2 regions of the Burkholderia latens genome follow, and region 1 is predicted to be linked to the other one. Evidence: predicted binding sites of a transcription regulator. Region 1 holds the regulator's gene; the other holds the start of a gene.
What was found. Region 1 encodes LexA, which represses DNA repair genes until DNA is damaged. Its sites were predicted from a motif close to ACTGTATNNNNATACAGT; they were not measured.

Region 1 (4,595 bases):
TGCCGATCAGCAGCCAGCGCACCGCACGCGGCTCGCTGACGGGATCGAGCTGTTTGGCGGCGCGCGCACGCGCGGCGGACGGATTGTTCAGCACGACAGTGGACTCCCGGCTCATCGCTGGCCTCCGGCGGCGGCCGCCGTACCGGCCGCGGTGGCGGTTGCGGGCGCGGGGCCGCTCGCGCCCTTGCTCGTGCGGCGCTGCAGATACCACTGCAGCGTGTTGATCAGCAGCAGCATCAGGAACGACACGACCAGCATCACGACGGCCAGCGCGGTCGCGCCTGCGTAGTCGTACTGCTCGAGCTTCGTGATGATCAGCAGCGACGTGATCTCGGACTTCATCGGCACGTTGCCGGCGATGAAGATCACCGACCCGTATTCGCCGAGCGCACGCGCGAACGCGAGCGCGAAGCCCGTGAGCAGCGCCGGCAGCACCGCGGGCAGCACGACGCGGCGAAACGTCAGCCAGCGCGACGCGCCCAGGCATGCGGCGGCCTCTTCCTGCTCGCGCTCGAAATCCTCGAGCACCGGCTGCACCGTGCGCACGACGAACGGCAGCCCGATGAAGGTCAGCGCGACCAGGACGCCGACCGGCGTAAACGCGATCTTGATGCCGAACGGCGCGAGATACTGGCCGACCCAGCCGTTCGTCGCATAGACGGCTGCGAGCGAGATGCCGGCGACCGACGTCGGCAGCGCGAACGGCAGGTCGACGATCGCGTCGACGACGCGCTTGAACGGGAACGTGTAGCGGACCAGCACCCACGCGACGAGAAAGCCGAACACGGCGTTGATCAGTGCGCCGCCGAGTGCGGCCGAAAACGTCAGCCGGTACGACGCGAGCACGCGCGGCGACGTGACGGCGGTCACGAACTGGCCCCACGACAGCGTCGCGGTTTTCAGGAATGTGGCGGCGAGCGGGATCAGCACCACGAGGCTCAAATAAGCCACCGTGATGCCGAGCGTCACGCCGAAACCGGGCAGCGCGCTCGGCTTGCGAAAGGTGTACGTCGTCATCGGATGCTCTTGCTGGGGCGATGCTGCTCATGGGCCCGACGCAAACGCCGGCGCGAAGAATGCTCTCTCGCGCCGGCGGCCCGCCGGGGATGCTGCGCGCTGTCGTGGCGCGCCGCTGTCGTTATGGTGTTGCGTGCGTTACTGCGGCTTGTAGATCGAATCGAACACGCCGCCGTCCGCGAAATGCGTCTTCTGCGCATTCGTCCAGCCGCCGAACGTGTCGTCGACCGTGTACAGCTTCAGCTTGGGGAACTGCTTCGTCAGTTCCGCCGGCACGTTCTTCGCGCGCGGACGGTAGTAGTTGCGCGCCGCGATCTCCTGGCCTTGCGGGCTGTACAGGAAATTCAGGTACGCCTCGGCCAGCTTGCGCGTGCCCTTCTTGTCGACCACCTTGTCGACCACCGCGACGGGCGGCTCGGCCAGGATGCTCACCGACGGCACGACGATCTCGAACTTGTCGGTGCCGAATTCCTTGATCGACAGGAACGCCTCGTTTTCCCACGCGATCAGCACATCGCCGATTCCGCGCTGCACGAAGCTCGTCGTCGCGCCGCGCGCGCCCGAATCGAGCACGCCGGCGTTCTTGTACAGCTTCGTCACGAATTCCTTCGCGCTCTGCTCGTTGCCGCCCGGCTTGTGCACCGCATACGCCCACGCGGCCAGATAGTTCCAGCGCGCGCCGCCGGAGGTCTTCGGGTTCGGCGTGACAATCGAGATGCCGGGCTTGGTCAGGTCGTCCCAGTCCTTGATCCCCTTCGGATTGCCCTTGCGCACCAGGAATACGATCGTCGACGTGTACGGCGACGCGTTGTCCGGCAGGCGCTTTTGCCAGTCCTTGTTGACGAGGCCCTTGTTGGCGATCGCGTCGATGTCGTACGCGAGCGCCAGCGTGACGACGTCGGCCTGCAGGCCGTCCAGCACCGAGCGCGCCTGTGCGCCCGAGCCGCCGTGCGACTGTTTGAAGTTGACCGTCTCGCCCGTCTTCGCCTTCCACTCCTTGCCGAACGCCTGGTTGAAATCCTGGTACAGCTCGCGCGTCGGGTCGTACGACACGTTCAGGAAGGTCGTATCGGCCTGCGCGTGGGTCGCGACGCCCAGCGCCGCCGCCGCCCCCAGCGCGAGTGTTGCGATCAGGCGGCCCGCTCCGCCCACCAGCCCCGTATTGCGCTTCGCCATCCTTGGTTCTCCAGTGTTGTCGATGTTGCGATGTCGGGCCAGTCTATCGAACGGGTTACATGATTAAAAATAATCGTTCTTCATTTTTTAATACTCAAAAGTGCTAACGCAGACTGGGCGGACGGTTGCGGCAGACGAACCGGCGTCAGGGCGGCACAAAATGACGCCGGAACCGGCGCGATCGCGGCGAACCTCAAGTAACACTTGAAATTCGCGAAGTACTGTATAAAAATACAGCTCACTGTCTATCCATACAGTTCAGCCATGACCAAACTCACCGCCCGTCAGCAGCAAGTGTTCGACTTGATTCGCCGCGCGATCGAGCGCTCCGGTTTTCCACCCACGCGCGCCGAGATCGCCGCCGAGCTCGGCTTCAGTTCGCCGAACGCGGCCGAGGAGCACCTGCGTGCGTTGGCGCGCAAGGGCGTGATCGAGCTCGCGGCCGGCGCGTCGCGCGGCATCCGGCTGCTCGGCGTCGACGACGTCCCGCATCAGTTCACGCTGCCGCACGCCGGCCTGATGCAACTGTCGCTGCCGCTGGTCGGCCGGGTCGCAGCCGGTAGCCCGATCCTCGCGCAGGAGCACATCTCGCAGCATTACGCGTGCGATCCGGCGCTGTTCACGAGCAAGCCCGACTACCTGCTGAAGGTCCGCGGGCTGTCGATGCGCGACGCCGGCATTCTCGATGGCGACCTCCTCGCGGTGCAGAAGCGCACCGAAGCGAAGGATGGCCAGATCATCGTTGCGCGTCTTGGCGACGACGTCACGGTCAAGCGCCTGATGCGCCGCCCCGGCGGCATCGAGCTGATCGCGGAGAACCCGGATTACGAAAACATCTTCGTCAAGGCCGGCAGCGCGGAGTTCGCGCTGGAAGGCATCGCCGTCGGGCTGATCCGCTCGGGCGAACTCTGACAATCGGTCTCGCTGAGGAGAACACCATGGAACGCCTTTCCCGTCTGCTGCCTTTCCGTCAATTCGGCCGCCTGCGTCATCTGCGCGGCCGCACGCCCTGCGCGCCGCTGTCCGCCGCGGCGCCCGTGGTGAGCCAAGAAGTCGCAGTTGAACGGCAGGCGTCGCTGCTGCCGTCAGCGCTTCCCGCCTTCGCGCGCGTCTCGCTGAATGCCGGCCTCAATCACGCGGAACCGGCGCGCCGGGCGCCGGTGCGCGTCTATCACGGCCGGTCGCGCCTGATCATGGTGGGCACGATCGATGCCGTGTGCCGGATGATCGATCGCTGCATCGCCGAGGAACGATCGGCCACGCACGGCGGTCTCTGATAGCGGAACCCGTCCACCCGGAGGCATCGTGACTGGAGCAACGGGCCGCACGTTGCGGCTCAAACCTCTGCTGATCGTCGTGTTGGCCGTCGCCGTATTCGCGGCGATCGGCTACGCGTACGCTTCCCCGTATATCGCACTCGGTCGCCTGAAATCGGCGGTCGACGCGCGCGATGCGCAAGCGGTCAGTGAATACGTCGATTTCCCGTCGCTGCGCATCAGCTTGAAACAGCAAGTCACGGAAGAATTGATGCGCCGGATCGATGCAGTGAAGAAGGACAACCCGTTCGCGGTGATCGGCGCGCTGATCGGGTCTGCATTGATCGGCCCGTTGGTCGATGCGTATGCGACACCGGAAGGCGTAGCGGCGCTGATGAGCGGGATCCCGCCGCGCGGCAATCCCGGCGAAAGGCCGCCCGATTGGTCGGACGCTGCGCCAGACGGCACGCGTGGCAACGCAGCAGCACCACCAGCGGCAGTGCCTGCGGCCCCAGGCACCGCCGCCAGCGTGCCGCAACCCGGCAGTAGCACGATTACGACTGCGCCGGCCCCGCCTGCGGCAGCGCCCGCACCGGCCCGACCCAGCGACGCAGGCCATCCGCAGCAAACGAGTGCGGGCTATCGGAATATCGATGAATTCGTCGTGACCTACCAGCGCAGCGCCGACGGCACGCGCTATGCAGCGATCTTCCACCGCGTCGGGCTGTTTTCCTGGAAGCTGTCCGCGATCGACCTGCACGCGTGAGCGTGCTTCGAGCGGATGAGATGCCGCCAACGCAGCGCGGCGCGAAACCGGCATGAATGGCGGCACACCGCGCCCGGTCACGCGCTCGCGATATCGGGTGCGGTGTTAAGTGCCGCTCGCGATCGCCGCTTCGCGCTCGCGCGCGATCTCGGCCTTTTGCTCTTCCGCCGAAGAACACGCGACGAGAATGCTGCAATTCACGCGATCCAGCAGTTGCGTGTTGCCCGAGCCCATCCACCATCTCGACAAGCCGCTGCGGCACCGGTGGCCGACGACGACGAGATCGGCGTTGATTTCCGTCGCGAGATTCGCAATTTCGTCGATCGGATAGCCGAACGCGAAATGCCCTTCCGCCTGAACGCCGCGCTCGCGCAGCCAGT
Region 2 (4,595 bases), on a different replicon from region 1:
CCGACGGCCGCTACAGCTTCCGCAGCGTGCTGCCGGTCGGCTACAGCGTGCCGCCGGGCAGCAAGACCGAGCAGCTGCTCGATCTGCTCGGCCGACACGGTCACCGTCCCGCGCACATCCACTTCTTCGTTTCCGCGGACGGATATCGTAAGCTGACGACGCAGATCAACATCGAAGGCGATCCGCATATCTGGGACGATTTCGCATTCGCGACGCGCGAAGGGCTGATCCCGAAGATCAGGCAGGCCGAAGGCGCGGAAGGCAAGCCGTACGGCGTCGACGGGCAGTTCGCGCTGATCGACTTCGATTTCACGCTTCTGAAGGACAAGCAGGACGTTCCCGCGAGCGAGGTCGAGCGAGCGCGCGCGCAGGCCTGAGCGGCCGTCCCGTTCGACGAATCGATAACGCAAGGAGCGCAGGATGCTGTTTCATGTGGAAATGACCGTCCGCCTGCCGGCGGACATGGACCCGGTCAAGGCGGCCACGTTGAAGGCCGAAGAAAAGGCGATGTGCCAGCGGCTGATGCACGAAGGCGTGTGGCGGCATCTGTGGCGGATCGCGGGGCAGTATGCGAACGTCAGCATTTTCGACGTCGAGAGCGTGCAGCAGCTGCATGACGTGCTGAGTCAGCTGCCGTTGTTTCCGTATATGGAGATGGAAGTGCGCGCGCTATGCCGGCATCCGTCTTCGGTGCGGGAGGATGATCGGTAAGTCACGTTGAAGCGCGCCGCCAGCCGGCCGCGCGACGGGAAGCACACGGGCGACCGGCGCTTTGCTCGCTGGCCGCCCGTGTCGTTTTGCAGCCCGGGATGCCGGTGTCGTCCCGCATCGCGACGATGCGGGGACGATCACGGCTCCAAGGCGAGATGCGCGGCGAATCCGACCGCTCCCGGCGCGATTCCCGGCTTCAGCGTCAGCGCCGGAATCTCGTAATCGCCCGCATTCTGCCGCCGGAACGGGATCGGCTGCGCCGTCCAAAGCGCATCGAGACGCTTGCCCAGTGCCGCCCGGATTTCGTCGAAGCGCGCATCGTTCATTTTTCCGGCGCGGTAGATCACGAACGGCGGCAACACGTCGAACCCGGGGTAATACAGAATCCCGTGCTGGATCGGAAACAGCACGTCGTCGATCGGCCCGTTGATCCCGCGCGCACTGTAGTGCGACTCCCATCCGCCCGTCGTCACGATCACCATCGCACGCTTGCCCGCGAGCGATCCTTCGCCGTAACGGTCGCCCCAATGCCGGTCGGAATGCTCGCCAACGCCGTACGCGAATCCGTACGCATACACACGCTCGACCCAGCCCTTCATGATCGCCGGCATCGAGAACCACCACAGCGGAAACTGCAGAATCACCGCATCGGCCCACTTCAGTTTCTCCTGTTCGCGTGCGATGTCGTCGCGCTGCGTGCCCGTCTCGAACGCACGCTTCGAATCGAGCGCGGGATCGAACCGGGCGTCGGGCGCGCGGTCGGGCACGTCGTCCGCGTCGAATGCGGCCTTCCAGTTCATCGCATACAGATCTGTGACCCGCACCGTGTGGCCGGCCGCTTCGAGATGCGCGACGGCGAAATCCCGCAACGCACCGTTCAGCGATCGCGGTTCCGGATGGGCATAGACGATCAACACATTCATTTTCCTGGCTCCGTGGATGGAATGACTGCAGGATGCCGTCTCAACCGATATAGTTGAAATGAATTCCTGACATTCCAGGTATAGCCATGAATAATCTCAGACGACTGGATCTGAACCTGCTGGTCACACTCGACGTGCTGCTCGCCGAGCACAACGTCACGCGCGCCGCGGAAAAACTGAACATGTCTCAACCGTCGGTGAGCGTGCAGTTGCAGAAGCTGCGCGACCTGTTCGGCGACCCGCTGCTGCTGCCTGGCCCACGAGGAATGCGGCCGACCGCGCGCGCGGAATCGCTGCGCGAGCCGCTGCGGGACGCGCTCGAGGGGCTCGAGCGCGCGGTGCTGACGGCCACGCCGTTCGATCCGGCGACTGCGACCAACACGTGGCGCGTGGCCGCGACCGACTACGGCGAATCGACGATCGTCCTGCCAACGCTGAACACGCTGCGCTCGGCCGCGCCCGCGACCCGGCTCGCCGTCGTCGAGCTCGTGCCGCCTCGCATCGAGCAGGATGCCGAACGAAACGGCATCGACCTGGCGTTTCATACGACCGAAGGCTCGCCGGAAGGGATGCGGCGCCTGCCGCTGTTCACCGAGCGCTACGTGCTCGTCGGCCGAGCCGGGCATCCGAAGCTGAAGCGGCGGCCCACGCTCGCGCAGTTCGGCGCGCTGGAACACGTGATCGTATCGCCGGACGGCGGCGGCTTTTTCGGCGTGACCGACGAAGTGCTCGCGCAAGCGGGCGCCACACGGCGCGTCGTGCTATCGGTGCCGCACTTCCTGTTCGTGATGTCGGCCATCGCCGGCACCGACCTCGTCGCGATGCTGCCCGAGCGGCTGGTGCGCAACACGCCCGCGTTGCGCGTCGTCGAAGCGCCGGTCAATGTTCCCGGCTATGAAATGTCGATGCTGTGGCACGAACGCGTGCATCGCGATCCCGCGCATCGGTGGCTGCGGGAAACGATCGCCGCGTCAGTGTGAATGGCCGCGCCGAAGCGAACGACCGCACGCTCGTGCGCCCACCGGCCGGTCGTCCCAAACCGGTCGCCACGCACGCGGGTTCATTCGGGACTTGCTGTCGCGCCGAACACTGTATATATTTACAGTGCTTTTGCACCATTTGACCCGAATTCCGTCATCCATGACGGACGGACTTTTGTGAGGCGACCATGTTCCAGTCATCCGCATTCGATCCCGAGCAACCCGGCTTCAATCCTGTCCACTTCGAACGCGCCGCGCAGCGGGCGGTGGTCGACCTGCAGCGCGTCGTCGGCGGCCCCGCGCAGCGCGCGCTCGGGCTGCGACGCCGCACTCACCCGGCCGCCACCCGCACAATGAGCTGGCAGGCGCTGCTGAACGTGGAGGAACTCGCGTTCTCGAATGCCGGTTTCCTGAGCCGCAACGATCCGGCGGTCGTCAATGCGTTCATTCGCCTTCGCGACAGCCGGCTCGTCGCGGCGGACGTCGACGAGCCTGTCGACTGGCGTCGCGACGACGACGACCTGCCGGCCGTCTACCTGATCGTCAAGGCGATGCTCGAAGCTGAAGAAGAAGAGCGGGCCGAAGCGGCGTGATGCACGCCGGCAAGGAGCGGGCGCGATCTGCCGGAATCTGCCGGGATCGCGTCGGCGCGCCGCAGGGCGACGCCGCACGCAGTTGCGTCATGCTGCCGACGTCGTACGAACGGGCAATGGTCGGAGCGCGCGTCACGGGCCATCGCGCCGCGCGCGCCGCCGCGACACCCGAAGCCGCACCGCGTTACAACCGCGCGGCCAGCCGCGAACCCTGGTCGATCGCGCGCTTCGCATCGAGTTCGGCGGCCAGTTCCGCGCCGCCGATCAAGTGCACCGAGCGTCCGGCCGCCTGCAGCGGCGCGAGCAGCGCACGCTGCGGCTCCTGGCCCGTGCACAGCACGATCGTATCGGCCTCGATCAGTTCGCGATCGGTGCGCTGCTCGCCGTACGACACGTGCAGCCCGCGCGCATCGATCAACTCGTAGTTCACGCCGCCGATCATCTTCACCTGCTTCATCTTCAGCGTCGTACGGTGGATCCAGCCGGTCGTCTTGCCGAGGCCCTTGCCGAGCGGCGCGGCCTTGCGCTGCAGCAGCGTCACTTCGCGAGCGGGCGGCGCGACCTGCGCGCGCGTCACGCCGCCGCGCGTCGCGGCCGGATCCGTCACGCCCCACTCGGCTTTCCATTCCTCGAGATCGAGCGTCGGCGACGCGCCGTCCTGCACGAGGTATTCGGCGACATCAAAGCCGATACCACCCGCGCCGACCACCGCAACTCGCCGCCCGACCGGCTGCCGGCCGGCGAGCACGTCGATATAGCTGAGCACGTTCGGCCCGTCCTGACCGGGAATTTTCGGGTCGCGCGGCGCAACGCCGGTCGCGAGCACGATCTCGTCGTAAGCGCCCGCGATCAGGTCGCTCGCGTCGACGCGGCGATTCAGATACAGATTCACGCCGGTGAGCTCGAGCTGCCGGCCGAAGTAACGCAGCGCTTCGTCGAATTCCTCCTTGCCCGGAATCCGCTTTGCCATGTTGAACTGGCCGCCGATCTCGGCCGCCGCGTCGAACAGGTCGACCTGATGGCCACGTTGCGCGAGCACGGTCGAGCAGGCAAGCCCGGCCGGCCCCGCACCGACCACCGCGATGCGCTTCGGCTGCTGCGCCGGCGCGTAGATCAGCTCGGTCTCGTGGCATGCGCGCGGGTTCAGCAGGCACGAAGCGATCCTGTTCTTGAACGCATGATCGAGACACGCCTGGTTGCAGCCGATGCAGGTGTTGATTTCGTCGGCGCGCCCCTGCGCCGCCTTGACGACGAACTCCGCATCCGCGAGCAGCGGACGCGCCATCGACACCATGTCCGCGCAACCGTCCGCGAGGATTTGCTCGGCCACTTCGGGCCGGTTGATCCGGTTGGTCGTCACGAGCGGGATGCCGACCTCGCCCTTCATC

Region 2: WK25_RS21455 (DUF2471 family protein) is a predicted target of LexA. The motif match lies at 2,723-2,740, and genes of this name have one in related genera.

What each region holds. Positions count from the first base shown of each region.
Region 1 covers NZ_CP013435.1:1,668,083-1,672,677, reverse strand. Annotated here, with positions in the region: gene cysW (sulfate ABC transporter permease subunit CysW) at 1-115, opposite strand, end outside; gene cysT (sulfate ABC transporter permease subunit CysT) at 112-1,017, opposite strand; gene WK25_RS07895 (sulfate ABC transporter substrate-binding protein) at 1,156-2,193, opposite strand; gene lexA (transcriptional repressor LexA) at 2,458-3,105, shown strand; gene WK25_RS07885 (hypothetical protein) at 3,132-3,470, shown strand; gene WK25_RS07880 (DUF2939 domain-containing protein) at 3,499-4,215, shown strand; gene WK25_RS07875 (universal stress protein) at 4,321-4,595, opposite strand, start outside.
Region 2 covers NZ_CP013438.1:471,569-476,163, reverse strand. Annotated here, with positions in the region: gene catA (catechol 1,2-dioxygenase) at 1-377, shown strand, start outside; gene catC (muconolactone Delta-isomerase) at 421-711, shown strand; gene WK25_RS21465 (NAD(P)H-dependent oxidoreductase) at 849-1,634, opposite strand; gene WK25_RS21460 (LysR family transcriptional regulator) at 1,721-2,614, shown strand; gene WK25_RS21455 (DUF2471 family protein) at 2,803-3,207, shown strand; gene WK25_RS21450 (NADPH-dependent 2,4-dienoyl-CoA reductase) at 3,392-4,595, opposite strand, start outside.